DNA from 3 places in the Bacillus sp. C-3-6 genome. Region 3 is predicted to be linked to each of the others. Evidence: predicted binding sites of a transcription regulator. Region 3 holds the regulator's gene; each other region holds the start of a gene.
What was found. The regulator Rex, encoded in region 3, represses fermentation and respiration genes when NADH is low (regulators of the CRP and FNR family bind a similar motif). The targets are predictions, from matches to a motif close to TTGTGAAATATTTCACAA.
Positions count from the first base shown of each region.

Region 1 (10,536 bases), 2.3 Mb from region 3:
ATGGAATTAAAAACTGAAAATTCAAATTTCATGTTGAGAAAGTTTTTTGTATCGAAATATATGAAAAAATAGGGGTTTTTATTAAAACAGAAAAAGATATTTCTATTTTAGTAAATTATGATATAGTCTAAATAAGCGTGTTTTTCCATAAATGTAATTATTTTCATTGTAGTTTTGTTTATATGAGGGAAGGAGAAGTAATTATGAAGTTTGATGATCAACGCTTACTAGGAGTCCGATTAGGTTCTGTACTTGTGACAGAGGAAAATCAATATTTAGTAATTAAGAAAAAAGATCATTATGCACTGTTAAATATACATAATTTAGAATGCACTCATGTTGAAGTGCAGTTAGAACATTTGGAAGAAATGTTACATGAAGATTTCCAGGAAAGTATAACGGAAATTATCGCACCAGAACATATAAAAATTGTTGCGAAAAATGTTATATAGATAAAGAAGCTGGAAGGAACAGCTTCTTTATTTTCATTATAAGGATAACGTTTTTACAACCTCACCAATGAAGTGTTTTCTTTTTTAGTTAGTTTGAAGTGAACTTTTGAAAAAATTTGTCTCGGTACATGTACATAACCCATGAGATTGTTATTAAAGAAATGATGATTTGTTTGTTTTTAATTGGTGCATTGAAAACAAGCCAACCAACTATATCAAATAACAAATGTAGCACGATTGAAAGAACTACAAATTGAAATAACGTATTTAAAAATCTTTTCATAAAGTGTCCCCCTAAAATAATAGGTTTTATTAACAGTTTGATATAGTGATGTTATACATTAAATGTGTATTGTGGTAAAATTTACATAAGTTAGTGGAATAAAGCAAATGAAAGTTAGTAAGGGGGAAGATTTATGGGATTCTGGATGGTTATACTGATAGTAGCTGTTGGTTTCATTTATATCGCTGAAAAATTAACTACAATTGAAAAGAAAAATGATGCGCGTTTAAAGAGAATTGAAGATAGATTACAATTAATTACGAAAGAAATGAGAATTATAGAAAGAGAACCTGAAATTAATAAAGAACTACGCCAGCTTGTAGAAGAAGGCAAAAAAATTACAGCAGTTAAGAGAGTAAGAGAAGCTTTTGGTTTTTCCTTACTAGAAGCGAAGCAATATGTTGATAAATTATAAAAAAGATCATCCATTTGGGTGATCTTTTTCACTGCACCATGTGTGTATTTACATAAGCCGCGATTATAAAGTGTCCAATTAGAGTGATAGGAATAACGATTGTGACATTAGGCGTAGTGAAGACACTACCGATTGTCGCAATGACACCAGCAATTAAATTATAAAGACCTACTATTTTTGATAGTTTCACTTTATCAGGCACGCGGCGTTCGTTGAATCCTGATAAGAGCCAAGTGTACTGCTTTACTCCGATGAAATAAGCTAGTGCAAATGAAATGATTGCTACTATAAATAATGTTGGTGAAGCGAAGAGAGTCATTGCAAACACCTCCGTTAATGGGCTATAAATAAATTATAGTCCGAATGTTATAATTTAACAAAATATAATTTTGGTTTTAAGTGTAATAGAAAAATGGAGTATTGGTAATGAGGGGAGATTAAGTATGAATATTGTGGAGTTTCAGAGGTATGTATCAAATTTCAGTAAAGAAAAAGGATTTCAAGATACAACAATTGAAGAGCGTACGATATATACGATGGCGGAATTAGGTGAATTAGCGGAAGTCATATTAAAGCGTGATACAATACAAGATGCGAAAAGAGAAATCGGTTTAGAAATGTTTGATGTAATTTGGAATGTATGTGATTTAGCAAATAAATTAAATATTGATTTAGAGAAGGCGTTTAAAGAAAAAATGAAAATTAATAAAAAGCGTGAATGGTAAGTAGAATTTTAATTTGTAAAGATGGGTGATATGAATGAAAAAGAAGCTTTTTATAGGAGGAATCTTTACTTTAATTAGTGTAATAAGTGTTGTCGTTTACTTAGTTTTTCAAGGCATATTCATTCCGAATCAAATAAGTGCTGATAAGTATGAAATAAAAGGTGTAGATGTCGCATCGTATCAAGGGGATATAGATTGGAGAGAGTTGGAAAAGCAAAATATGAAGTTTGCGTTTATAAAGGCGACTGAAGGAAGTTCGTTTGTGGATGAGTACTTTTCGAAAAATTGGAGGAATGCGAATAAGACAGATATGCGCATCGGAGCGTATCATTTTTTTAGTTTCGATAGTAAGGGTGAAACACAAGCAGAGCAATTTATACGAACTGTTCCAAAATATAAACAAGCACTGCCACCCGTGATTGATGTTGAGTTTTACGCTAACAAAAAAGATAATCCGCCTAAGCGTGAAGATGTTACGAAAGAGTTGGCGGTCATGATTGAAATGCTAGAAAAACATTACGATAAGAAAGTAATATTGTATGCAACGCAAGAGGCGTATGATTTATATATAAAGAATGCGTATCCAAAATGTGATATATGGATTCGTAGTGTTCTTACAAAACCGAGTTTATCTGATGAGAGAAAATGGACGTTTTGGCAATACACGAACCGCGGGAGATTAAGCGGTTATAATGGAAAAGAAAAGTATATTGATTTGAATGTATTTTATGGGAATGAGGAAGAGTTTGAGAATTATGGAATGGAAGATTAAGTTTTAAAGCGTACAAAATTTTGTACGCTTTTTTGTTAATTACATAAAAGTATGCAAATGAAGATGGAACAAACATTTGAGATGAATTGTCTAATATAGGTAATAATTATTTAGCTTGAAAGAAAGGGTTGATAACATGAAAAAGAATACGTTGTTAAAAGTAGGATTATGTGTAAGTTTACTAGGAACAACTCAATTTGTTAGCACGATTTCTTCTGTACAAGCATCACAAAAGGTAGAGCAAACAGTAATTAAAAATGAGACGGGAACCATTTCAATATCTCAGTTAAACAAGAATGTATGGGTTCATACGGAGTTAGGTTATTTTAATGGAGAAGCAGTTCCTTCGAACGGTCTAGTTCTTAATACTTCTAAAGGGTTAGTACTTGTTGATTCTTCTTGGGATGATAAATTAACGAAGGAACTAATAGAAATGGTAGAAAAGAAATTTCAGAAGCGCGTAACAGATGTCGTTATTACACATGCGCACGCTGATCGAATTGGCGGAATAAAAACGTTGAAAGAAAGAGGCATTAAAGCGCATAGTACAGCATTAACCGCAGAACTAGCAAAGAACAGTGGATATGAAGAGCCGCTTGGAGATTTACAAACAATTACGAGTTTGAAGTTTGGCAATACAAAAGTAGAAACGTTCTATCCAGGGAAAGGACATACAGAAGATAATATTGTTGTTTGGTTGCCACAATATCAAATTTTAGCTGGAGGCTGTTTAGTAAAATCTGCGGAAGCTAAAGATTTAGGAAATGTTGCGGATGCGTATGTAAATGAATGGTCTACATCGATTGAGAATGTGCTGAAGCGATATGGAAATATAAATTCGGTAGTACCTGGTCATGGAGAAGTAGGAGACAAGGGATTACTTTTACATACATTGGATTTATTAAAATAAGAAATTGTAGAAATACAAAAGAAAGGAGAAATAATTTTCTCCTCTCTTTCTTCTAACTATATTTAAATGCTGAATTTGTCGATTACGTCAGCATATATTACTGAGATTTTAATTCCAAGTATACAAATACTAGTACTGTCATAATTGCAATAACAACGTAAGTAGCATCAAGCATTATAAGTGTTTTTAAAGTTTCAGTCATCGTAATTCACCCCTGTTATAAAAATATAACATGATCTTTTTATTGATTAGAGATCATAAAGATAAAATGTATATGAAATTTCTTAAGTAGCTTCTATATAAATATATCATATAAATAATGTAAGTAATGTTAAGATAGTGTAAATGTATTGTAAATAAAGAGGTTTACAATGAAGGCTTTAATAAAAAAATGATAGTTCCTTAAAATAAAAAATACGCTATTCTTTCTATTGAATGATAGAAAGAATAGCATATTTGTATTTGTATGTCTATTTTCATATGTGATGAATTGCAATTATTTGTATAAGGGATTCAAAAAATTTTTTTCGTTGTATATATTTCTCCAAATTAATTATTTAGCTATTTAAAAGTATCGAAAGATGTGTGCACACTAATGTATATTTTTTGGATGTCAATAAAAGTATTATGTCAACAATATGAACTGTCACAAATCTTTATATATTATTGTGATTGATATCACATCACTTTTTTTCAATGGGTATTATGCTTAAGGTGTAATGAATGATTGGGAGAGGGTGGGATGATATGTTTTGTTATCAATGTGAACAAACGCCAACAGGCGGATGTAAAGTAATGGGTGTTTGTGGCAAGAATGAAACGATTGCGAGTTTACAAGATACGATTGTGTTTGGGCTAAAAGGAATTGCAGCTTATCGCACACATGCTGCTCAGCTAGGGTATACGGATGCATTTGTAGATGCTACAACACAAGAAGCTTTATATATGACATTAACAAATTCTAACTTTAACGAACAAGAGCATATTGATATGGCTATGAAAGTTGGGAAATCAGCTTTACGGGTGATGGAGTTATTGGATGAGGCACATACGAATCATTTTGGTGTGCCAGAGCCTGTACAAATTACACAAAATCGTGTAGAAGGTAAAGCAATTGTAGTTACGGGCCATAATTTATTTGCATTAGAAGAACTATTAAAGCAAACAGAAGGAAAAGACATTAATATTTATACGCATTCTGAAATGCTACCAGCACACGGATACCCGCAGCTGAAAAAATATAAACATTTAAAAGGAAACATCGGTAAGGCATGGTACGATCAAAGACGCCTTTTTGAAAAATTTACTGGTGCCATATTAGCTACAACGAACTGTGTTATGCCAATTAAAGGATCATACTCTGATCGATTCTTTTCATATGATATTGCAGGTTTAGAAGGTGTACAAAAAATTGAAAATGATGATTTTACACCATCGATTCAAAAAGCACTAGAACTTCCAGAAGTACATATGGAGTCGGATGAACAGTTAGTGACAGGGTTTCATCATAATACAGTATTATCATTAGCTCCAGAAATTATTGATGCAGTAAAAGAGGGGAAGATAAAGCGTTTCTTTGTTATCGCCGGTTGTGATGCACCGGGAAAAGGCGGAGAATATTATCGTGAATTAGCAACGTCACTTCCGCCAGAAACGGTTATTTTAACAACTTCTTGCGGGAAATTCCGCTTTAATGATGTGGATTACGGTGTTGTACCTGGTACGGAAATTCCGCGTTACATTGATTTAGGACAGTGCAATAATTCAATTTCTACAGTGAAAATAGCGGCTGCTTTAGCTGATGCTTTTCAATGTGAAGTGAATGAATTGCCAGTAAGTATTGTACTATCATGGTTTGAACAAAAAGCGGTTGCCATTTTACTCGGGCTATTTAGTCTTGGGATTCAAGATATTCGCATCGGTCCAAAGGCTCCTGAATTTATTTCACCTGGCGTGCTTGATGTATTACAAGAAACATTTGGTTTAAAACTAATTACAAATGCAGCAGAAGATATGGCTATGATGTTATCGTAATAAAAAATGATCTGTCTTATTAATAAGAAGAGCTAGCCATATTCATTAACTTTGGTATAGTATAGCGCCCCAAAATAAAAATGTAGAATTTTTGTTTTGGGGTATTTTCTTTTCTTAGTGGGATAGGTATGGGGCAAAATAAAAAAAGAAAATAGGCTGTATCGAATAGGTAATAGTTGATTTTAGAAAAAATATAAAAATCGAGTTGACATCCATCACTACTTAGTCATACAATGTACTTGTAATAAGCAATACTGAGTAGTGTTGCTTCTCAAAATATTTTCAGTAGACAATAGGTAATAGCGGATTTTAGAAAAAATTTGAAAATCAGTTGACATCTATCACTACTTAGTCATACAATGTAGATGTAATAAGTGATACTGAATAGTATGGATTCAAAAAAACTACTCAGTAAAAAATTCGCCTTAGTACTCTGTGATACTGAATATAAGTCAGACAGAATAGGGGGTAAAGGAGGATCAGGACATGGAAAATTTAACTGAAATGCTGAAAGGTTCACTGGAAGGGTGTGTACTGGAAATCATTAGTCGCCGTGAAACGTATGGCTATGAGATTACCCGCCACCTAAATGATCTTGGGTTTACCGAAGTTGTGGAAGGTACGGTGTATACCATCCTCGTACGATTAGAGAAGAAAAAGCTTGTGAATATTGAAAAGAAACCATCAGATATGGGACCGCCTCGTAAGTTTTATTCATTAAATGAAGAAGGCCGCCAGGAGCTTGAATTGTTTTGGAAAAAATGGGATTTTGTATCGTCAAAAATTAACGTCTTGAAGTCAAAATAGGTTCATAAGATAAAATGTTCCGGCCGATATTTTGAGAATTTCTTGTTTGGTTTTATAAAAAAGGAGGAAAATAAGATGTTAGAAATGTTCAAAAAGTTAATTGGTGATAAAAAAGAGTACAAAATGATGATGGCACGAGTTGAGGCTCTGCCAGAGGACTACCAATTTGTATTTAAGAAAATTCAAAACTACATGTGGAATTTTTCAGCGGGTAACGGGATGGATATGTTACACATACAGTATGAATTAATCGATTTGTTCGAAGCGGGTGCAGCGGAAGGAAGACAAGTGCTTGACATTACTGGGGATGACGTGGCTTCCTTTGCTGACGAACTAGTGGCAAATGCTAAAACTTACGTCTCCAAGTATCGTGAAGATTTGAATGAAAGTATTATGAAGAAATTGAGAAAAAAATAAATGGAATAAGTAGTACCGACTGATTAGCTGGTTACACATATGAATTGCCATCATAGCTATTCAGTTATATTTTTAACTCGGTACTAAGTAATACAGAATATCAGTGATACTAAATAGATAGAGGTAAATAAATAGTCTTCGCAAAACATTTTTATAGGGAGGAAAAAAGTATGAGTCATGCAGTGATTTCTGTAAAAGGCTTGAAAAAATCCTTTAAAGACAAGGAAGTTTTAAAAGGGGTAGATTTTGAGGTGCAGCGTGGAGAAATTTTCGCGCTGCTAGGCTCAAATGGAGCGGGAAAGACGACAACGGTCAACATCCTTTCGACACTAATGAAGCAAGATAGCGGTGAAGTAAGTATTTGTGGATTTGATGTACAGAGTCAACCAGATCATGTTCGTCAAAGTATCAGTTTGACAGGGCAGTTCGCAGCTTTAGACGGTATGCTGACTGGGAGGGAAAACTTGATAATGATCGCCAAATTACGTGGTGTTTCCAATCCCGCTCAAGTTGCTGACAATCTACTTGCAAGATTTAGCCTGACTGATGCGGCAAACCAAAGGGCAGATCAGTATTCAGGCGGGATGAAGCGCCGGCTTGATATCGCGATGAGTTTGATTGGGGCGCCAGCAGTTATTTTTCTTGACGAACCAACGACTGGACTTGATCCTGAAGCGCGAATCGAAGTGTGGGATACAGTCAAGGAACTTGCTGGTAGCGGTACAACTATTTTGCTTACGACTCAGTACTTGGAGGAAGCAGAACAACTGGCAGACCGTATTGCTATTTTGCATGGCGGAAAAATTATTACGACAGGTACTCTTGCTGAACTAAAAGAGATGTTCCCGCCAGCAAAAGTGGAGTATATCGAGAAGCAACCGACATTGGAAGAAATATTCCTTGCGATCATTGGCAAAAAGGAGGAGATGTAAATGAAAAGTAGAACAGGTGTATTACTAGGTCGTTTAATGCGTAACATTATGCGCAGCCCGGATACAATTATTACAGTAGCGATTACGCCGATTATGATGATGCTATTATTTGTCTACGTGTTTGGCGGCGCAATAAAAACAGGAACGGAAAATTACGTCAATTATTTATTGCCGGGAATTTTGCTAATGGCTATCGCATCCGGTGTAGCTTACACTTCCGTGCGACTCTTTACGGATGTAAAGAGTGGGCTGATGGCACGTTTCATTACGATGCCTATTAAGCGCTCATCGATATTGTGGGCTCACGTTTTAACCTCTCTTGTTGCTAATGTACTTACTATCGTGGTGGTTATTCTTGTTGCACTCTTAATGGGTTTCCGTTCCAGTGCTAATATTCTAGATTGGCTCGCGGTAGCTGGGATACTTGGGATGTTTACGCTGGCGCTAACATGGCTAGCTATCATTCCAGGATTGAAAGCGAGGTCTATGGAAGGGGCGACTGCTTACTCGTACCCGCTAGTTTTTCTTCCATTTATTAGTTCGGCCTTTGTGCCTACCGAAACGATGCCAAAAATTGTTCGTGCGTTTGCAGAGAATCAGCCTGTAACTTCAATCGTGAATGCGATTCGTGCTCTTTTATATGAAGGAACTGTTGGAAACGATATTTGGATTGCGCTCGCTTGGTGCGTAGGTATAATGGTCATCTCTTACTTTTTCGCCAGTAAAGCATTTAAACGTCAGTTAGGGTAAGAAACGTGATAAACGAAACCTTCAGGAATAATATATATTTAGAAAAGCACGGGAGATTTTCCGTGCTTTTATTATTTATCATGCTCTCATTGTAGTAAATGAAATGGTATTTAAAAATAGAATAATTGTCCATAAAGCTTAATATTTGAGGCTCACTGCTTATGGAATGTATAAGCACACTCGTTTTTGTAAATCTGCTAATACTTCATCGGGTATTTCTTTGATTTTAATATCCTTCCCTAGAAAAAGCAGCCAATTTATTATTTCCGTCACTTCATCGGGATTGTTAACATTGATAAAAGTTTTTAAAATGGCTGTAGATTGGTAAGGATTAGTATAAGATATTGAAATTTTTAAAGGATGGTATTTTTTGAACTGGGCAATTGCTTTTGGTCCAAGTTCAAGTACCAAGTTGATTATTTCGTCCTTCTTACTTAGTTTTTCTAAAATCTTTTTCTTATTTAGCCTTTTGTTCGTCGTGTATGGTTCAATATTAATGAGATCATCGACAGGAAACATCATCTTCTTTTCTTTTTTTAAGTCAAACCCTTCAATGATCCAATGGCTTTTTTCTTGATAAAGGTGCAATAGATAAATTGGATAAGACTTGATTTCTTCATCTTCTTTCATAGTAATCAATAAATGGTTATCCAAAAGAAGGATTTGAATGAGTTTTTCTAACATAGGATGGGGGAGATCAGAAAGCTCAAGTAGATCGGGATTATGAGGGTTAGTCCCTTGGAAAAGCAAGAGTTGATTTAAAAGAACGAGATCATCTTGCTGGGTTTCTGAGATGAGTCCTAGTAGTTTTTCGGCTAAAGATTGACGACTCTTTAGGTAGGGAAGTTGTTGATTCCTCGTAGCCATAAAGGCAATAAAAAGAGCTTTCACTTCATTATCAGTAAAGCGAACAACGGGCAGGATAGAGTTGTGCATAACAAAATATCCCCCAGTCCTCCCAACTTCAGTGACAAGTGGCATTCCCATAGCTTCAATTTCTCTAATGTCTCTAATAGCTGTCGACCGTGATATGTTAAATTCTTGTATAATTTCAGAAATTGTAAAGTGAGAGCGGTTGTTGATATACCGCATAATTGTATTAATCCGTTCAACTTTTTTCATTTTAGTCTCCTAAACAGTATCATTTTTTGACATGGTTTAAAGGTATTATAAACGTATCAGATGAAAAGATAAATCGTTTGATTAATAAAAAAAGAGGCAGGTTTTGAACATGAAAAATTATACTATAGAAGAAAAAGATAGCTTTATTGTGTTAGGTATTGGAACTGAAATTAAGAGTGAATACACAGACTTTGCTGGAATAAATAAAGAAAAGGAAGACTTTTGGTCGGCTGTTAAAGAAGATGGAAGGCTGGACACTTTAAAAGCTTTAGCTACAAATGAATACATTTTTTCCGTGAGCGAAGCGGTGAATAACAAAATGATGTATTATGCGGGGGTCATGACAGAAGCACAAATAGAAGAAGAATCTAGAGTGATTCAGTTTCCGAGGGGAGAATACTTAGTAGTGAAAGGGGAAGACCAAACGGCTGAAGAGCTAAGTAATAAGCTTACTGGCATCGCCTTCGGTCAAGCTTTACCAGAAGCAAAGGATTTTGCCTATGTTGGTGGACCGAATACAACGGTTGAGATGGGGCAGAGAAATGGCTTAGTATTTGGTGAAATGTGGATTCCGGTTGTTAGGAAGTAAAGTGATAAAAGGTGCGAATATGGAAATTAGAGGCTAACGATCTTGTATTGTTGGCCTTTTTGAAATGAATATAATATTCATATACTGCTACACAGTATGTTCTGATAAAATGGAATAAAAGGGAATTGTTGTAAGGTGGTGGCAGATTGAATAAAAAAAGATTATTTGAGCTATTCATAGTAACGTTTGTTTTTCTATTCCTTCATGTAAGTACATTTACTAATGAAAAATTTAACGATAAATTGGGATCTTTTACTTTCATTGTGCTACTTCTTATGCTTTCTATTTACACTGCATTTATAGAAAAGTATTTTGATGATATACAAAA
Region 1 is NZ_CM137247.1:3,215,195-3,225,730, reverse strand. It holds gene ACW0JX_RS16585 (hypothetical protein) at 204-452, shown strand; gene ACW0JX_RS16580 (hypothetical protein) at 541-735, opposite strand; gene ACW0JX_RS16575 (hypothetical protein) at 869-1,150, shown strand; gene ACW0JX_RS16570 (DUF3784 domain-containing protein) at 1,179-1,469, opposite strand; gene ACW0JX_RS16565 (MazG nucleotide pyrophosphohydrolase domain-containing protein) at 1,594-1,875, shown strand; gene ACW0JX_RS16560 (glycoside hydrolase family 25 protein) at 1,910-2,647, shown strand; gene bla2 (BcII family subclass B1 metallo-beta-lactamase) at 2,784-3,557, shown strand; gene hcp (hydroxylamine reductase) at 4,305-5,591, shown strand; gene ACW0JX_RS16545 (PadR family transcriptional regulator) at 6,078-6,398, shown strand; gene ACW0JX_RS16540 (DUF1048 domain-containing protein) at 6,474-6,815, shown strand; gene ACW0JX_RS16535 (ABC transporter ATP-binding protein) at 6,986-7,747, shown strand; gene ACW0JX_RS16530 (ABC transporter permease) at 7,748-8,497, shown strand; gene ACW0JX_RS16525 (helix-turn-helix transcriptional regulator) at 8,657-9,619, opposite strand; gene ACW0JX_RS16520 (GyrI-like domain-containing protein) at 9,729-10,208, shown strand; gene ACW0JX_RS16515 (DUF3963 domain-containing protein) at 10,355-10,536, shown strand, end outside.
Region 1: a site for Rex is predicted at 4,224-4,241, ahead of hcp (hydroxylamine reductase). Genes of this name have one in related genera too.

Region 2 (10,536 bases), 260 kb from region 3:
TGTACAGAAGGACACTTTCTTGTTGAAGAGCTTTCGAAACACAATTTGAAAGTTTCAGTTGGTCCCACTCTGACACGCCGTTCTAAAATCGAACTAAAAAACAAGACATGGGATACTTACCATATATTATCCAAAAATGGTGTGGAAGTTTCTATAACAACAGACCATCCTTATACACCAATTCAGTATTTAAATATTTGTGCTGCTGTCGCAGTAAGAGAAGGGTTAGACGAGAAAACAGCACTAGAAGGAATCACCATATTCCCAGCGCGAAATTTGCGGTTAGAGAATAGAATTGGAAGCATCGAGGTTGGAAAAGACGCCGATCTCGTGTTATGGACTCATCATCCTTTCCATTATTTAGCCAAGCCTGTACTAACTATGATTGATGGAAAAATAATTTACAAAAAAAATAAAAAAAACTAGTTTATTTTTTTGACTAGATAAAGTATTATACGATTATAAACTGAATGAAACCATAATCAATTTGTGTCGTGATTATCATTTTCAAATTGATGAATGGGGAAGGCAAATGGTGCGCCACCAGCGTTAGAAACTGGTTCTAGTGGGTTCGATTCCCACCCCGAAATTTTTTAAAGATTGATATAAAAATTTCGAGGGTGGGGTGTTTTTTCGTCATGCTACCCTCGTGTGAGGAGGAGTTAGTATGTTGAAAAAACGCGACTTACACGACAGCCACGTTCTATACGAGTTAATGGTGGATCCAGCTGTCTTCCCTTTTGTGCGTCAAAAGGCTTATTCTTATGAAGAATATTTATTCTTAACGAAACAAACGATTGAAGCTGAAGAGCGTGGTGAATTAATTTCACGCACAATTTTAGATGAATGGGGTAACCCTATCGGAACAATTACTTTATTTGATGTGCAAGAAAAAGCTGGATTTCTCGGGACATGGCTTGGCAAACCATATCATGGAAAAGGCTATAATAAATTGGCAAAAGATTCATTTTTTAGTGAACTTTTCTATGAATTAGATATTGAAACAATTTTCATGCGTATTCGTAAAATAAATATTCGTTCTATTAAAGCTGCAGAAAAACTGCAATATGTGAATCTAGCAAATGAAACAAGAAAAGCCGTATATGATGAAATTAACGCAAACGAAGAAGTATATAACTTATATGAAATTCCAAAAGATCAATACACACTTGCTACAATGCGAGATACAACCTTCCAAGATGCTCATCAATTAAAAGAAGCATAATCTAAATTTTCTGAAATGATAATCAATCATTAACATTTTCCATATGCGTATATCCCCTCATGTCTTTGGAAACGATAAATAGTAACTTTAAGACACGAGGTGATTTGTAATGGATAAAAAGAAACGTGATAAAGCAAAAAACACATTATCTAGTACACAAGAAGTTCTCTATCAACGCGAATTTCAAAAAGCAGATCGTGCAGCAGGATATCGCTCGAAAAGCATTTAAAGTGAAAATGAATAATTAGAAGTTTCCCCCCTAATTATTCATTTTCATTACATAATTTTCTCGACTGATAGAAGTAAGCAAAAAGGCCCCTTATGCTTATGCATAAGGGGCCTTTTTGCTGTGGACAACTTTATCCACAAAACTGATGCAATTGTTAGTAATTTTCAAAAACATTTAATATCTTTCTATATTCAAGCATATATCGACTGTTTTAATTGTGGATATTTTTCTAAAAATTGTGGACAATGTGGATATAGTTGTTAATATTCCGACTTTACTGTTTAATGAAAGCGCAATCCTTTTGTGGATAAGTAGCTAAATTTTCTTTGAAAATAACAAAGAACCCTCTTTACATATACAAAGAGGGTTTCATATTAAGTAAAAGATTGTGCAAGAGCAGGTGATTTAATAGGTATATGACGCGGTTCTGCATGATTTTCTGCCAAAATTGCATCTACAATATGACCAGCTGGCTCTGGAAGATAGATGCTTTTCATTGCTTCTTTCATTTGAAGAAGCTTCACATCATCTTGTAATAATGCCTCTGTTTTTGCGAAAACCTCACTATCATCGCGAATGACAACTGCTGCTCCTTTTTTTTCAAAGTACATCGCATTTTCATTTTCTTGTCCTGGAACAGGCTTATATAAAATGACAGGTACTTGCAACGCTGCTGCTTCACTTAATGTTATTCCGCCTGGCTTCGTAATCATACAAGAAGTAACTCGGAATAATTCATCAATATTTTCAACATACCCAAACACTTTTAATGCATCGGAATTTTGCTTCTGTAAACTTAATAAATCATGTTTTAAAGCTTCATTTTTTCCACAAACGACAACTACTTGTAAATTAGGCACTGACATAAATGATTGGCATAGTTCTTTTACATTTCCTAATACCCCATGAGCACCTGCTACAATTAGTAAAATCTTTTTATTCTTACATAACTGATATTTATTATATATGATGTCTGAATTTACCTTTAACTCAAAACTACTCCGAATTGGAATTCCTGTTTCAACAATTTGTTCCGCAGGTACACCGATATCAACCATCAATTCTTTCACGTAATCCGTTGCAACAAAATAACGATCTACTTCTCGATGAATCCATATTTTGTGCACGCAAAAATCCGTTAATACGTTATAGACAGGAATTGAAATCCCCGTTTGTTTTTTCAATTCTGGTACAGCAATAATTGGAAATGTATTAATTACAATATCTGGTTTCTCCACCTGTAACAGTGTTTTCAAACGTTTTCTTCCAAAGTTCGCATACCAAGATGCTATTTTCTTATCATAAATTTTTTCTACCCCGTAATAAAACAAACGATATAATTCTTTTCCTATTGTATAACTTTTTAAATATAGATATTTTGTAATGTCAGTTATAAATGGATGTGATTCTCCAAACAAGTCGCATACAATAACATCTTCAATTCCTTTTTGGCGAAATGTCTGTTCTAATGTTTTTGCTACTTGCACATGACCATTACCGTAATGTGCAGTTAATATTAAAACCTTGGGGTTTTTTATCAAACAAATCCACTCCTAGCTTTTTGTTTCTCCATATTGCATATACGACAATAGGAAAAACATTTTCCTTAAAAATTACATAAACAGATTCTAATAATTCCCTTTTCAGCTATGTACCTGTCGTGGATATGCAAAGCATATAAGATTGACCCCTTAATCCTATCTGTGCTCATATCTTTACATTATACTTTCCTATAAGAGCTTTCGCAATAACTTACAAATCTTCTCTATTCCATGATACTCACTCTTTTACTTCTTAATTCTTTTTACTATTTTGATTTCCCTTTACAATTATGTAAATTTATCCACTTAATCCGTACAAAATTATGGATATTCTACTTTCAGTATACTCTTTTATCAATATATACTCTAGATTTTATTGTAAAGAAAGCAAAAAGCCTAATCCAATATTTGGATTAGACCGCTTGTAAAATATGTTTAGCATGTTCTACATTTTTCTCAGTAGGTGGTTCTACATTTGCGAGTGGGTACTTGTGTCCAAGCGCCTCCCATTTATATACACCAAGCTTATGATATGGTAACACTTCAACTTTTTGAACATTAGACAGACTTTGAATAAAGCTAGATAGTTTTTGTAGATCCTCTTCATTATCCGTAACACCAGGAACTAATACGTGTCGTACCCAAATCGCTTTATTCTTATCCGATAAATAACGAGCAAATTGTAAAATATGTTCATTTGGTTTCCCTGTTAATTTACGATGCTTTTTGGAATCGATATGTTTCAAATCCAATAAAACTAAATCTGTATAATCCATTAAAATATCTAGCTTATTTTGGAATTCTGGTTCCTCAGAATAACACCCACCAGAAGAGTCGATTGTTGTATGGATACCAGCCTCTTTACACTTTTTAAACAACTCAATTAAAAAGTCTAGCTGTAATAATGGCTCTCCACCGCTAACTGTTATACCGCCTCCGGAGGCTTCAATAAATGGAAGGTAACATGTCACATCCTGCATCACTTCTTCAACTGTTATTTCTTTACCTTTACCGATTTCCCACGTATCAGCATTATGACAATATTGACAACGTAATAAACACCCTTGTGTAAATATGACATAACGAATCCCTGGGCCATCAACAGTACCACAAGACTCTACAGAATGTATTCTTCCTTTTACCATGTTACTTCCTCCTTTATTGAAACAGCCTCCCTTCGCTATGTATTAAAAGCGAAGGGACACTTTTTTCATTTACATGCTTTCATGCATTGTACGGTTAATTACATCAATTTGTTGTTCACGAGTTAATTTAATAAAGTTTACAGCGTAACCAGATACGCGAATTGTTAATTGTGGATATTTCTCAGGATGTTCCATTGCATCCATTAATGTTTCACGATTAAATACGTTAATATTTAAGTGATGGCCTTCTTTTACTGCATAGCCATCAAGCATAGATACTAAGTTACGTACTTGTACATCATCTTCTTTACCAAGTGCTTTTGGAATAATAGAGAATGTATTAGAAATACCATCTTGTGCATCTTCATATGGTAATTTAGCTACAGATAATAATGAAGCTAATGCACCTTTTGTATCACGTCCATGCATTGGATTTGCACCTGGTGCAAATGGTTCTCCAGTACGGCGTCCATCTGGAGTGTTACCAGTTTTCTTACCGTATACAACGTTAGATGTAATAGTTAAAATTGACATTGTATGAACGGAATTACGATATGTTTTATGTTTACGCAGTTTATTCATAAATGTTTTCACGAGATTTACAGCGATCTCATCTACACGATCATCATTGTTACCGTATTTTGGGAAGTCTCCTTCAATCTCGAAGTCAACTGCAATACCATTTTCATCACGGATTGGTTTTACTTGTGCGTATTTAATTGCACTTAATGAGTCTGCTACTACAGATAGACCCGCGATACCTGTTGCCATTGTACGAAGAACATTTGTATCATGAAGTGCCATTTCAATACGTTCATAGCTATATTTATCATGCATGTAATGGATAACATTTAATGTGTTTAAATATAGACCCGCTAACCATTCCATTGTCATATCAAACTTATGCATAACTTCTTCGTAATTTAGTACTTCAGAAGTAATTGGTGCGTACTCAGGACCAACTTGTGCTTTTGATTTTTCATCTTTACCACCGTTAATCGCATATAATAATGCTTTCGCTAAGTTTGCACGAGCTCCGAAGAACTGCATTTGCTTACCGATTCTCATTGCAGATACACAACAAGCAATTCCGTAATCATCGCCGTAATCAGCACGCATAATGTCATCATTTTCATATTGAATTGCTGATGTTTTGATGGACATTTTCGCACAGTAGTTTTTAAAGTTCTCTGGTAATTGTTTAGACCAAAGAACTGTTAAATTCGGTTCTGGAGCTGGTCCTAAATTATCTAATGTATGCAAGAAACGGAATGAGTTCTTTGTTACTAATGGACGACCATCTAATGCCATACCACCGATAGATTCAGTTACCCAAGTTGGGTCACCAGAGAATAATTCATTATAATCAGGTGTTCTTGCGAATTTCACAAGACGTAATTTCATAATGAAGTGATCTACAATTTCTTGTACTTCTTCTTCTGTTAAAGTACCATTTGCTAAATCTCTCTCAATGTAAATATCTAAGAATGTAGAAGTACGTCCAAGACTCATTGCAGCTCCGTTTTGCTCTTTAATCGCTGCAAGATATGCGAAGTATAACCACTGGAATGCTTCTTGTGCATTTGTTGCTGGTTTAGAAATATCGAAACCATGAGAAGCAGCCATTTGTTTTAGTTCTTGAAGTGCACGCATTTGCTCAGATAACTCTTCGCGTAAACGCATTGTATCTTCGCTCATTACACCACCAGTTAAATTCAAATCAGCTTTTTTCGCTTCAATTAAATGATCAATACCATATAATGCTACGCGTCGATAGTCACCGATAATGCGTCCACGACCGTATGCATCTGGAAGACCAGTAATAACACCTGATTTACGTGCATTTCTCATTTCTGGTGTATAAGCATCAAATACACCTTGGTTATGAGTCTTTCTCCAATCTCTAAAAATACGACTAAGTTCTTTGTCCATTTCGTATCCATAAGATTCACAAGCTTGTTCTGCCATACGAATACCACCATATGGTTGTAAAGAACGTTTAAATGGTTTATCAGTTTGGAAACCGACTACTTTTTCAATATCTTTATTTAAGTATCCTGGGTCATGTGATGTAATAGAAGAAACAATTTTTGTATCCATATCAAGAACGCCACCGTTTTCACGTTCTTTTGTTGTTAAATCCATTACTTGATCCCAAAGTTGTTTCGTTGCTTCAGTTGCTTCTGCTAAGAAAGATTCGTCTCCTTCGAAAACGTTTACATTATTTAAAATGAAATCGCGAACATCAATCTCTGCTTTCCATTTTTCACCTTTAAAGTTTTCCCATGCGTTTTTAACATTTTCTAATACTTGAGTCATCCTAATCTCCTCCATTTTTGATTAGTACAGGACTAAGATTTTTTATATAACAGCTTACACACTTAGAATACTACTTTTTTACGAAAGTGAACGAAATAGTTGTGACATGTTTGTGAAATGTTGAGCAAACTACTATATATATAGTGTTAACTTCATTTAAAAGTCTTTAAAATTAACCCTTTCCTTAATTGTATTTTTTTGGTATCCTTATATACGAGTCCTATTTTGTAATATAAGAACAATACCCATTGTAGAGCTGTAATACTCTTATCTCCTAATCTGTTATAGTTTTTATAACAGAACAAAAAAGTGTACACATGTTGTACACTTTTTTTGTTACTTCTATAAAACATCTCTTTTTCTATTGCCATCATAGAATCCGCCACGATTGTCTGTTGATGCAATTATTTGCTCTAGTCCTTCTATATGATCACCTATAATTCGAAGTACAGCTGGAGGATGACCTATTTTTGCAAAATGTTCACTGGGACGAATACGGTTCATCTTATCAACCTCAACACGACATACACATGCAATTTCAAATCCAGAAAGAAGAGCCTTCGCCTGTGCTACACAAGGTGACAATAAAGATTTATATCCAATTGCTTTCAAACACTTGTGGCTAAATGCATTAGGTACCGCAATAAGTGAGCCTACCCCTAAATCCTTTCTATCACAAGCTAAATTTAGTGCATACTTAAATGCAGTTACAAGATGAAGTGGTACTCTTAAATCTAAATAATGATTTAAATCATTTAATGCGACGTCCTTTCCATCTGCAATAGCTTTTGCAAAAGGATATAGTTCACTAGCTGGAATAACAAAATCACCATCTATAAATAACACAATTTCTCCTTTTGCAAAATAAGTTCCAAGTGAACGCCCTACATCGTTTCCAAGGGCTTCTTTATATACAATGGTTGTTGCGCCTTTGTCTTTTGCAATCGTTGCTGTTTTATCTGACGAACCATTTACGACAACGATGATTTCAAAAGGTTCAATTTTACGAAGCTCTTCTATAACCTTTCCAATTGTTTTCTCTTCATTTTGTACAGGAATAACAACCGATAGTTGCTTTTCTCTATACAAATTGGATGTAACGCCCCATCCTTGATAAAAATCTTCGAAATTTAAAGTATGATAGACGCTATCCCTTTTCCTATTTCCATCATAATATCCCCCGCGTATATCACTGCTTACTATTCGTTCTGCAACTGCTTCTATATGATCACCTATCATTCGTCTTTCAGATTGAGAAAGGTTCGTGCCATATGCAGCATGTTCAATCGGTCGAAATTTATTCGGCGTAATAACATCAATAGCACAATGACGGTTAATTCTCCATTTACTTTGTGCTATACGTAAATGAGCTACAATAGGATTAACTAAACATTCATATCCAATACTTTGGACGACTTCTTTCGTCAACGCATGAGGTACAGATAATAAAGAATCTATCTTTAATTCTTCACGCTCTAACATTGCATTTAATATTTGACGCCACACTGTAACGGAATGGGGTTTTTGTTTCTTTAAAAACAATGCGTCCAAATTATTTAAAACGATGTCAGTCTGATCATGTAAAATTGGATTAAGAAACAATTGTAATTTGGAAGTTGGAATAGCAAAGTCCCCATCTATAAATAGTAATACATCACCTATCGCATGTTTTGCGCCAACTGCACGCCCAACATCGTTTCCTAATAGTTCTGTATACCTGATTACTTTACAACCTAGCTGATCAGCAACCTCTTCTGTACCATCATTACAACCATTTGCTATGACAATAATCTCTACTGGATTTAACGGTTTTACCGATTGAATAACGCCTGAAATCGTATCTACTTCATTACTTGCAGGAATAATAACTGATAGCGACTTAGCCATTGTTTTCTTCACGAAACCATTTAATAGTTTCTTTCAATCCTTGTTCCCACGTTACTGTCGCTTGAAATTGAACAAGTTCTCTTAACTTTGTTACGTTCGGCCTTCTATTCGGAATTTCTTCAAAGCCATGTGGATATACTTCCTCAAAAGGAACTTGTACAATTTTCGAAGAAGATTTCGTTAGTTTTTTTATTGTTTCTGCTACTTCTTTTATACTCTGTTCGTTCTCAGAACCTATATTAATAATCTCACCATTTACCTTCTCATCCATTGCCCGAATTGTTGCTTCTACCGCATCACTCACATACGTAAAGCAACGTGTCTGCTTTCCATCTCCATATACGAGAATGTCTTCTCCTTGCAAAGCTGCACGGATAAATCGCGGGATTACTCCTGCATATGGACCATCTTTCGCTCTTGGACCATAAATATTAAAATAACGAACAATCGTTACAGGTAAGCCTTCTAATGCGTATCCTAAACATAATGTTTCTTCTAACGTTTTACAAACTGCATAACTCCAACGAATTTTAGAAGTTGCCCCGTACAATCGATCTCCTTCTTCAGAGAAAGGCGGTTTGCCTTTACCATATACTTCTGAAGTAGATGCAAAAACTACTTTCTTCTTTCCTTTTAATGCTGCTTGTAAAATGTTTCTCGTTCCGTCAAAATTCGTTTCAATGAGCTCTATACTTTTTTCCATTGTCGTTTTAACACCTAAAATTGCTGCTAAATGAAACACTACATCATGTTGATTTACTAATTCATAAATAGAGTTTTTATCTAAAACACTTATTGGAATAACCCGAATCTCTCTCATTAGCTCATTATGATACTTATTTTTCCCTTTATAGAAGTTATCCACAATCGTGACTTCATAATCCCTTCTCACCAACTCTTCAGCTAAATGAGATCCAATAAATCCGGCCCCACCTGTAATTAAACATTTCTTACTCATACACTCACCTTCTTTACGATTCCCCGTGTATCTATTACTCGGTTCATTCCTTTAAAAAGCTTCCAATCGATATTAGAGTGGTCAGTTAAAATTAAAATACAACCTGCCTCTTTAACTGTTTGTTCATCCAAAGCAACAGATTGATACACCTTATCTCCAATTTCCGCGGAAGAAATATATGAATCATGGTATTTTATCTCGTATCCTTCTTTTATTAGTAATTGAATAATTGGCAAAGCCGGTGATTCTCTCAAATCATTTACATCTTTCTTATATGCGATTCCTACAATTAAAACTAGTCCGGGTGATTGCACCATGCCCTTTACTTTCCGGACTATTTTCTCTGGCATTTCTTCATTAATTACATGTGCCGCCTCAATTAATTGACTAATTGCCCCATTCTTTTTTATTCTCCATTGAAAATATAAGGGGTCTACGGGAATACAGTGCCCCCCTATCCCTGGTCCTGGCCAATACGGAGTAAATCCAAAAGGTTTTGTAGATGCCGCTTCAATGGCCTCATAAAAATCAATCCCTAAACTTTCACATAATGTGTTTAACTCATTTACTAAAGAGATGTTAACTAAGCGCTGAATATTTTCAAATAACTTACACATCTCTGCTACTTTCGGCGAACTAACAGGTACAACTACGTCAAAAATGGTACTATATAAATCCTGTACTTTTTGTTTACACTTTTCTGTTTGTCCACTAATAACTTTTGGAATAGATTGAACTGAATATTGACTATTTGCTGGATCAATTCTCTCAGGGGAATATCCGATATAGAAATCTTCTCCTACCTTTTGGCCAGCTTGAGAAATAATAGGAATAATAACTTCCTCAAGTGTGCCTGGATATGTGGAACTTTCAAAAATGAAGGTTTGTCCTTTTTGGAGATTTTGTTGTATATAATGCGAAGCTGAAATGAGGGCACTTAAATCTGGTTCTCTTCGTTCATTAATTGGAGTTGGAACAGTAACAATAACATAATCACTACTTTGGAAATCAGTAATACCTTTATCTGGTGTATTTACTATTAATTTATTTTTAGTCAATAAACTTTGCAACACTTTAGAAGAAACATCTGGAATATAACTTTCTCCTTTTATAATCGATTCTATTTTTCTAGTATCTTTATCTAATCCAAGTACGGTATGTCCTCTTTCTGCAAAATGGACTGCTAAAGGAAGACCAACATACCCTAATCCAATAATAGCTACTTTACTACT
Region 2 is NZ_CM137247.1:513,057-523,592, reverse strand. It holds gene ACW0JX_RS02645 (amidohydrolase) at 1-426, shown strand, start outside; gene ACW0JX_RS02640 (GNAT family N-acetyltransferase) at 668-1,225, shown strand; gene ACW0JX_RS02635 (YfhE family protein) at 1,335-1,454, shown strand; gene ACW0JX_RS02630 (diglucosyl diacylglycerol synthase) at 1,829-2,995, opposite strand; gene pflA (pyruvate formate-lyase-activating protein) at 3,409-4,140, opposite strand; gene pflB (formate C-acetyltransferase) at 4,210-6,459, opposite strand; gene ACW0JX_RS02615 (hypothetical protein) at 6,612-6,833, opposite strand; gene ACW0JX_RS02610 (glycosyltransferase family 2 protein) at 6,802-8,346, opposite strand; gene ACW0JX_RS02605 (NAD-dependent epimerase/dehydratase family protein) at 8,339-9,304, opposite strand; gene ACW0JX_RS02600 (nucleotide sugar dehydrogenase) at 9,301-10,536, opposite strand, start outside; gene ACW0JX_RS02595 (glycosyltransferase family 2 protein) at 10,535-10,536, opposite strand, start outside.
Region 2: a site for Rex is predicted at 6,570-6,587, ahead of pflB (formate C-acetyltransferase). Genes of this name have one in related genera too.

Region 3 (10,536 bases):
ATAAAGAAATAATTATAGAACATTTAGGTGATCAAGCTGTATTCGCTCCTTTTACTAAAAATAATCCAAGACCAAGTGAGCTAGCATTCTTAGGGTTACAAAAAGAAGAACAAGATGTGCATACGTTTGTTCCGAGCTATCTTCGTTTAGCTGAAGCTGAAACAAAGTGGTTAGAAAGTCAAAACAAGTAGGGGCCTTGCAGAAGATGGATATGATATTTAGAAAGATGGAACTTGATGATATTGCTCAAATTGTAGCTATTGAAGAAGTGTCTTTTTCAACTCCTTGGACTGCAGATGCCTTTCACCGTGAATTAACGATGAATGAACATGCACATTATATTGTGTTAGAAAAAGATGGTCGTGTAATCGGATATTGTGGATTGTGGATAATTATTGATGAATCACATATAACAAATATAGCTATTTTGCCAGAATACCGAGGTCAAAAATTAGGAGATGCCTTATTGAAAGCAGTTATTTCAGAAGCGAAAGAACTAGGGGTAAAAACAATGACGCTTGAAGTACGTGTATCAAATGAAGTAGCAAAGCAGTTGTACAAAAAATATGGATTTCAAAATGGTGGAATTCGTAAACGATACTATGCAGACAATCAGGAAGATGGTCTTGTAATGTGGGTGAATATATAATGGAAAAAAATACGATTATACTTGGGATTGAAACAAGCTGTGATGAAACAGCGGTAGCGGTTGTTAAAAATGGAACGGAAATTATTGCGAATGTCGTTGCATCACAAATCGAAAGTCATAAACGTTTTGGCGGGGTTGTACCAGAGATTGCATCCCGTCATCATGTAGAAGAAATTACAGTTGTGTTAGAAGAAGCTTTAAAAGAAGCAAACATCACATTTGATGATATTGATGCAATTGCTGTAACAGAAGGGCCTGGTTTAGTAGGAGCACTTCTAATTGGGGTAAATGCAGCGAAGGCAGTAGCTTTTGCACATGATATTCCGCTAGTCGGTGTTCATCATATTGCTGGTCATATTTATGCGAACCGTTTAGTAAAAGAAGTTCAATTCCCGCTATTATCACTTGTTGTATCTGGTGGGCATACAGAACTTGTTTATATGAAAGAACATGGTTCATTTGAAGTAATTGGTGAAACGCGAGATGATGCAGCTGGAGAAGCGTATGATAAAGTAGCTCGTACGTTATCTATGCCATATCCAGGTGGTCCTCATATTGATCGTCTTGCACATGAAGGAGAACCAACAATTGATTTGCCTCGTGCATGGCTAGAACCGGATTCATATGATTTTAGCTTTAGTGGATTGAAATCAGCAGTTATCAACACTGTGCATAACGCGAAACAACGTGGTATAGAAATTAAACCAGAAGATTTAGCGGCAAGTTTCCAAGAAAGTGTAATAGATGTACTTGTAACGAAAGCAGCTCGTGCAGCAGAGGCTTATAATGTAAAGCAATTACTTCTTGCTGGTGGAGTAGCTGCTAATAAAGGACTTCGTGCGCGATTAGAAGAAGAATTTGCACAAAAAGAAAACATTGAACTAATTATTCCACCGCTATCTTTATGCACAGATAATGCAGCAATGATTGCAGCGGCAGGGACAATTGCGTATGAACAAGGCAAGCGTGCAACGTTAGCCTTAAATGCGAATCCAGGATTAGATATTGAAGCATAGTTATGCACATAATTAACCACAGCTTGTGGATAAAACCCATATTATCTGTTGATAATGTGGGTTTTGTTGTGTATATAAAGTGTTGATATCTTTTTTGTTAGTTGTGGGTAATGTGGAAAAGTTGTTTTGATAGCTATTTTATAAAGGTGGATATGTGTATAAGTTTGTGGATAAACTAGATGAAGTCTGACCTTTGAATATATTGTTTTTTGGGAAATAAAAAGTAAGAAGATATCCCTGAAAAACATTTTGAAATATCCTTCTATTATAGAGGGTGCTGATGTTGTCAATCCTTGTCGGTAAATCGATATTTCGTGTCGAATCGTTTATATATATATAGGGTTACGATAGATGTATTTGAAAAATGGTTGATATATTCCGAGTTACCATTGATATATTCAAAAAATTATTTATGTACTTAAAGAAAAAAGATGTCACATAGTCAAAAATCATGACTGATGAGACATCTTCCTTATTTAAATACTCTTATACATGTAGCTCTTCCCACTCTGCCATACACGTTTCAAGTTGTTCTTGTAGCGTTTGTTTTTTAGTTGTAATTTCACTCGCTTTTTCATAATCTGCATATATTTCTGGTAAGCAAAGTTGATCTTCTAACGTAGCAATTTCTTCTTCTAAGTTTACGATGTTTTGTTCTAGTTCTTCAATTTTTCGAGTGCGTTGACGTTCTAATTGTTTACGCTCTTTTTCTTCGAGATAATTTAATTTTTCTTGAGCTACAGTTTTTTGAACAGGTGCCTGATTTTCTTGCTGTTCTTGTTGTTCAAATGCTGCGCGTTCAATCATTTCATTTTTCTTCTCCACATAGTAATCGTAATCCCCTAAATATTCCTGTGCACCTTCTGTTGATAACTCAACCACAGTCGTTGTTACACGGTTAATAAAGTAGCGGTCATGTGAGACAAATAGAAGAGTCCCTGGATAATCAATTAAAGCATTCTCTAAAATCTCTTTACTATTTAAATCAAGGTGGTTCGTAGGCTCATCCAGAATTAATAAATTTGACTTTTGCATCATAAGTTTCGCAAGAGCTAATCGAGCTTTTTGTCCACCACTAAGGGAAGATACTGGTTTCAGTACATCATCTCCTGTAAATAAAAAGTTCCCGAGTATAGTACGGATTTCTTTTTCAGGTTGCAGTGGATATTCATCCCATAGTTCATTTAAAACCCGTTTAGAAGATGTTAAGTTTGCTTGTTCTTGATCATAATAACCAACAGATACATTTGATCCGAAAGAAACATCGCCATTTAATAGTGGTAACTTATTCACAATAGATTTTAATAATGTGGATTTCCCAATTCCGTTTGGACCAACTAAAGCAACACTATCTCCGCGAGTTAAGCGCATAGTTACGTTTTCAATTATAGGGTCCTCATCATAGCCAATGGTTGCATCCTTTACTTGTAAAACATCATTTCCACTTTGCTTTTCAATATCGAAGTGGAATGATGCTGACTTAGAATCCCCTAATGGTCTCGTTAATAATTCCATTCTGTCTAGTTGTTTACGGCGACTTTGAGCACGTTTCGTTGTAGAGGCGCGAGCTATATTCTTTTGAACGAAGTCCTCAAGTTTTGCGATTTCATCTTGTTGTTTTTCGTAACGTTTCATTTCTTGCTCATATAATGCTGATTTTAAGTCTAAATATTTACTGTAGTTACCAACAAATCGTCTGCTTTCTTTATTCGAAATTTCATATACTTGTGTAACGAGTTTGTCTAAGAAATAACGGTCATGTGAAACGATTAATATTGCGCCAGGATAACCTTGTAAATATTGCTCAAGCCATGTTAATGTTTCGATGTCTAAATGGTTTGTAGGCTCGTCCAAAATAAGTAAGTCTGGTTTTGTTAATAATAATTTCCCAAGAGCTAATCTTGTTTTTTGCCCACCGCTTAAAGTAGAAATCGTCGTCTGGTGCGTTTCAACTGGGAAGCCAAGGCCGCTTAAAATGGAGCGAATATCCGCTTCATATTGATATCCACCTTGATCTTTATAATTGAGTTGCAATTGGTCATAATCAGCTAACAATCTTTCATATATAGCTTCGTTTGAAAAGTTTTCTTCTTTTCCCATTTCTTGCTCAAGCCTTCGAAGTTTTGTCTCCATTTGCTGTAAGTGGGTAAAGACGGTTAGCATTTCATCCCAAATTGTTAAAGACGTTTCTAGGCCGGTATTTTGAGCTAAATACCCGATTGAGACATCTTTCGGTTTTATAATTTCGCCACCATCATGTGATAACTCACCAGCGATAATTTTTAATAATGTAGATTTTCCAGCTCCATTCCTTCCAACTAATGCGATACGATCTTTTGTTTGTACTTCCAATTTTATGTTTGCAAGAATTGTTTCTGCACCGTATAATTTCGAAAGTCCATTTACTTGTAATAAAATCAATGTTTTCACCTCAAATAATTTCTTAACTTTGCCATGTTTATATTTCTCAATCATACTAAAAATAGTGTATAGTTTAAAATAAGAGAGAATACTTCTTCTCTTTATTATACAAGGAATTTAATGAGTGCTAAACTTCTGTATTTGATTAAAGTATATGAATAAAGATAGGAAGAGAGGAGAGGTTATATGGATCAGCAAAAGATTCCACAAGCCACTGCTAAAAGATTGCCTCTATACTATCGATTTATCCAAAACTTATCTCTTTCTGGTAAGCAGCGTGTTTCATCGGCCGAATTGAGTGAAGCGGTAAAAGTAGATTCCGCAACAATACGAAGAGATTTTTCGTATTTTGGAGCGTTAGGGAAAAAGGGATATGGATATAACGTAAATTATTTATTATCATTTTTCCGCGAAACACTTGATCAAGATGATATAACGCGTGTAGCACTTATTGGAGTAGGTAATTTAGGGACCGCTTTCTTACATTATAATTTCACGAAAAACAATAATACAAAAATTGAAATGGCATTTGATGTTAGTGAAGAGAAAGTTGGAACAGAAATCGGGGGCATTCCTGTATACCATTTAGATGAATTAGAAGAGAGATTATCAAATGATATACAAGTGGCAATATTAACAGTACCGGCTACAGTAGCACAAGCTGTAGCAGATAGATTAGCTGAAACGAGCGTGCATGGTATTTTGAATTTCACACCAGCACGATTAAACGTATCAGAGAATATTAGAATTCATCATATTGATTTAGCTGTAGAGTTACAAACATTAGTTTACTTTTTGAAAAACTATCCACAATAAAACGCAGAGGAAGCGACCTCTGCGTTTTATTATTGTTTCTTCTTTGTGAATTTAACTAATATAAGGCGAAGTGCCAAATTAAAATCAATTGTTGCCATAACTGCAAATAGTATTGTCCACACATTCCAGATTGTATCTGTTACGTTCGTAATGGCGAAGCGTGTAAAGATACATCCAAGAAGGAAGTATAGTGCAGCCATGAACAATGGTGAGTTTCTCATACAAAAAATCCTCCGATAAAGCCTTGCATTTTTTCAGCTTCTTTAATCATTTCTTGAATTTGCTCATTGCTCATAAAAATTTGCCCAATAGCGACTAATGTATTCATCGCAACATGAGCTGCAATCGGAACGATAATACGCTTCGTCTTCACATATAAGAAGGCGAATACGAGCCCCATAGCAGTGTATACCAATAAGTGAGTAAAATCAAAATGGATTGCTGCAAATACAAGCGAACTAATGATAGCTGCAATAAAGAAGTTAAACTTCTTATAAAGTGTACCAAATAAAATTTTTCTAAATACGATTTCTTCCAAGATAGGTCCGATTATAGATACGACAATAAGGAACCAAGGTGTCGTTCTTGCAATTTCCATCAGTTTCATTGTATTTTCTGAACCTTGTTTAATTCCTAGCAGCTGCATCTCGATCATACCGGCAACTATTTGTGAAAAGAAAGCCAAGAAGAAGCCGATGAAAATCCATCCAATAGTAGCTGGAACAGAAGAGCGCATTGCATCTAAATGCCTGTCACGAATGTCTGTTCTAAGTAACCAAAGTACGATACATAATGCAACAAAGAAGCTAATAATTGCCCAGTGTCCCGTTATGATTTGTCCTTTTTCCTCCATGGTAAATCCTCTATTATCATAGAGTCCTGTTTTTAGGAGAAGTGGTAATCCAACAATTCCAGATAACTGCATTAAAATGTATGTAACGATAATCCACCAGTATTGTTTCTTCAAATAGTTTAACCATCCTTTCTAACTCTAGTGTATGAGATGAGGTAGGATAACATGTAAATATGTTATCTACGATATAAACTTTCATTCGAATTATGATTTTTTTGTAAATCCGTATTTGAAATTAAAGTAGGAGACAGGAAAAAGTTGTACGTTTAGCGAAAACAACTTAGGGTGTCTTTCATATTGTAACATACGAGTAGGGGAAACAACGATTCATATAGTAAAGGCAGTATTCTATATAGAAAGTTTATATAGTAATTTGCGAAAAAATTATGATTTTTTTACTTGCAAAAGAAATTGAGATTATTTATTATTATAAGTGTGTTAGCACTCGGATGACTTGAGTGCTAATAAATAAAATTTACATACAAAATGAGGAGGTTATTGTTCATGCTAAAGCCATTAGGTGATCGCGTTGTAATTGAGCTTGTTCAAGCAGAAGAAAAAACAGCAAGTGGTATTGTATTACCAGATACTGCAAAAGAAAAACCACAAGAGGGTAAAGTTGTTGCAGTAGGTACTGGTCGAGTGCTTGAAAATGGTGAGCGTGTTGCTTTAGAGGTAGCAGCAGGTGATCTTATCATCTTCTCAAAATATGCAGGTACTGAAGTGAAATATGAAGGTACAGACTACTTGATTTTACGTGAAAGTGACATTTTAGCAGTTATCGGTTAATTATATAAATCTTAAAAAATCCAAGGGGGTCAATTATTATGGCAAAAGATATTAAATTTAGTGAAGAAGCACGTCGTTCGATGCTTCGCGGTGTCGACACTCTTGCAAACGCAGTAAAAGTAACACTTGGACCAAAAGGTCGTAACGTTGTACTTGAGAAAAAATTTGGTTCACCACTTATTACAAATGATGGTGTAACAATCGCAAAAGAAATCGAATTAGAAGATGCATTCGAAAACATGGGTGCGAAATTAGTAGCAGAAGTTGCTAGCAAAACAAATGATGTAGCTGGTGACGGAACAACAACTGCAACTGTATTAGCGCAAGCTATGATTCGTGAAGGTCTTAAAAACGTAACAGCTGGTGCTAACCCAATGGGTCTTCGTAAAGGTATCGAAAAAGCTGTTACTGCTGCAATTGAAGAATTAAAAACGATTTCTAAACCAATCGAAGGCAAATCTTCTATCGCACAAGTAGCTGCTATTTCTGCAGCTGACGAAGAAGTAGGTCAATTAATCGCTGAAGCAATGGAGCGCGTTGGTAACGACGGCGTTATTACTTTAGAAGAGTCTAAAGGATTCACAACAGAATTAGACGTAGTAGAAGGTATGCAATTTGATCGTGGATATGCATCCCCTTACATGATTACTGATTCTGATAAAATGGAAGCAGTTCTTGATAACCCATACATCTTAATTACTGACAAAAAGATTTCTAACATTCAAGAAATCTTACCAGTATTAGAGCAAGTGGTACAACAAGGTAAACCACTTCTTATCATTGCTGAAGATGTAGAAGGCGAAGCTTTAGCTACATTAGTAGTGAACAAACTTCGTGGTACATTCAATGTAGTAGCTGTTAAAGCTCCTGGATTTGGTGACCGTCGTAAAGCAATGCTAGAAGATATCGCAATCTTAACTGGTGGCGAAGTAATCACTGAAGAATTAGGTCGTGACTTAAAATCTGCTACAGTTGAATCTTTAGGACGCGCTGGTAAAGTTGTTGTTACAAAAGAAAACACAACTGTAGTTGAAGGTATTGGAAATACAGAGCAAATCGCAGCTCGCATCGGTCAAATTCGTGCGCAATTAGAAGAAACAACTTCTGAATTCGATCGTGAAAAATTACAAGAGCGTCTTGCGAAACTTGCAGGTGGCGTAGCAGTAATTAAAGTCGGTGCAGCAACTGAAACTGAGTTAAAAGAGCGCAAACTTCGCATTGAAGATGCACTTAACTCAACTCGTGCAGCAGTAGAAGAAGGTATCGTTGCAGGTGGTGGTACTTCACTTATGAACGTATACACGAAAGTAGCTTCTATCGTAGCTGAAGGCGACGAAGCAACAGGTATCAACATCGTACTTCGTGCACTAGAAGAGCCAGTTCGTCAAATCGCAATCAACGCTGGTCTAGAAGGATCTGTAGTTGTAGAGCGTCTAAAAGGCGAAAAAGTAGGCGTTGGTTTCAACGCAGCTACTGGCGAATGGGTTAACATGCTTGAGTCTGGTATCGTAGATCCAGCTAAAGTAACTCGTTCTGCACTTCAAAACGCAGCATCTGTTGCAGCTATGTTCTTAACAACTGAAGCTGTAGTAGCTGACAAGCCAGAACCAAATGCACCAGCAATGCCTGACATGGGCGGCATGGGCATGGGCGGTATGGGCGGAATGATGTAATTCCGTTTGCCCTAAAAAACATCCATTTCTATATAGAAATGGATGTTTTTTAGAAAAGGAAATGAATTTCTGTAGAATTTTGTCGCTTTCTCTCTTGACCATATAGATACTTCATTGTTAGAATCTAGGAAGATAATATAAAACGATCCTTCATATATCCTCAATGATATGGTTTGAGAGTCTCTACCGGGTTACCGTAAACAACCTGACTATGAAGGCAGTGTGTCTTATATTTATAAAGAGCGGAGACTATCTTTCTTTATAAAGCCAGACCCCTGCCTTTTCTTTGTTATGAGACTAGAGGCGGAGGACTGGCTTTTTTTATTATATTAGTAATGCTTTTCGCCAAATTGGTGAAAATATTTATATACGAGAACTAACGTTGGGGTGATTATTTTGAAGAAGCAACACGATACAATTATCGTTTTAGATTTTGGAAGTCAATACAATCAGTTAATAGCACGTCGAATTCGTGAGTTCGGTGTATACAGTGAACTTCATCCACATACAATTACTGCAGAAGAAATTAAAGCAATGAATCCAAAAGGGATTATTTTCTCTGGTGGACCAAATAGCGTATACGGTGAAGGTGCATTACATTGTGATGAAAAAATCTTTGAACTAGATTTACCGATCTTTGGTATTTGTTACGGTATGCAGCTTATGACACAACACTTCGGTGGTAAAGTAGAGCGTGCAAATCACCGTGAGTATGGAAAAGCTGTTCTTAAAGTAGAGAACGAATCAAAATTATATGCGAACCTTCCAGAAGAGCAAGTTGTATGGATGAGCCATGGTGACTTAGTAACTGGTTTACCTGAAGGATTCGTAGTAGACGCAACAAGTGAGTCTTGCCCAATTGCTGGTATGAGCAATGAAGCGAAAAACTTATACGGTGTACAATTCCACCCAGAAGTACGTCACTCTGAGCACGGTAACGATTTAATTAAAAACTTCGTATTCGGCGTATGTGGTTGTTCTGAAGGATGGAACATGGAGAACTTTATCGAAGTAGAATTAGAAAAGATTCGTGAAACTGTTGGAGACAAAAAAGTACTATGTGCACTTAGTGGCGGCGTAGACTCTTCTGTTGTAGCAGTATTAATTCATAAAGCAATCGGCGATCAGTTAACATGTATTTTCGTTGACCACGGTTTACTTCGTAAGGGTGAAGCAGAAGGCGTTATGAAAACATTTAGCGAAGGCTTCCATATGAACGTTATTAAAGTGGATGCACAAGAACGCTTCATGAATAAGTTAAAAGGTGTAGAAGATCCAGAACAAAAACGTAAAATCATCGGTAACGAATTCATTTACGTATTTGATGATGAAGCATCTAAATTACAAGGTATGGACTTCTTAGCACAAGGTACACTTTACACAGATATCGTTGAAAGTGGTACAGCAACTGCGCAAACAATTAAATCTCACCATAACGTTGGTGGACTTCCAGAAGACATGCAGTTCAAATTAATTGAGCCTTTAAATACGTTATTTAAAGATGAAGTACGTGTATTAGGATCTGAACTAGGAATTCCTGATGAAATCGTATGGCGTCAACCATTCCCAGGTCCTGGTCTTGGTATTCGTGTATTAGGTGAAATCACAGAAGAGAAATTAGAAATCGTTCGTGAATCTGATGCGATTTTACGTGAAGAAATTATTAAAGCGGGATTAGACCGTGAAATTTGGCAATACTTCACTGCACTTCCTGGCATGCGTAGCGTAGGTGTTATGGGTGACGAGCGTACTTACGATTACACAGTAGGTATCCGTGCAGTAACATCTATTGACGGTATGACAGCTGACTGGGCACGTATCCCTTGGGACGTACTAGAGAAAATCTCTGTTCGTATCGTAAACGAAGTAAAACACGTTAACCGTATCGTGTATGATGTAACGAGTAAGCCACCAGCAACTATTGAGTGGGAATAGTATTGTAATAAAAAGGATCCATCTATCATTCATGAATAGATGGATCTTTTTGTTTTTATTGTTAATACGAACAAAAATATAAAAAATTATAAAAATGTTCGCTTTTAAATTGACAAAAATACATTCAAGAGTTAATATGAGTATGTAATTCAAACGAAAAGTGAATATTATGCCGTCGTATAATATCGGGGATATGGCCCGAAAGTTTCTACCTAGCTACCGTAAATGGCTTGACTACGAGGCGTTTGTATAAAGATGAGGGGAAACTTGTCTTTGTTTATAGAACGCTTCCATGTATATATGCAATGGAAGCCTTTTTTATTTCTCGGGATAAAAGAGGGCTAGGGGAAATACGGCGAGTAATCATATAACGGGGGAAACGTA
Region 3 is NZ_CM137247.1:250,091-260,626, forward strand. It holds gene tsaB (tRNA (adenosine(37)-N6)-threonylcarbamoyltransferase complex dimerization subunit type 1 TsaB) at 1-191, shown strand, start outside; gene rimI (ribosomal protein S18-alanine N-acetyltransferase) at 206-649, shown strand; gene tsaD (tRNA (adenosine(37)-N6)-threonylcarbamoyltransferase complex transferase subunit TsaD) at 649-1,665, shown strand; gene ACW0JX_RS01480 (ABC-F family ATP-binding cassette domain-containing protein) at 2,152-4,086, opposite strand; gene ACW0JX_RS01485 (redox-sensing transcriptional repressor Rex) at 4,273-4,902, shown strand; gene ACW0JX_RS01490 (YdiK family protein) at 4,932-5,123, opposite strand; gene ACW0JX_RS01495 (CPBP family intramembrane glutamic endopeptidase) at 5,120-5,869, opposite strand; gene groES (co-chaperone GroES) at 6,260-6,544, shown strand; gene groL (chaperonin GroEL) at 6,583-8,217, shown strand; purine riboswitch at 8,348-8,449, shown strand; gene guaA (glutamine-hydrolyzing GMP synthase) at 8,614-10,152, shown strand; purine riboswitch at 10,308-10,409, shown strand.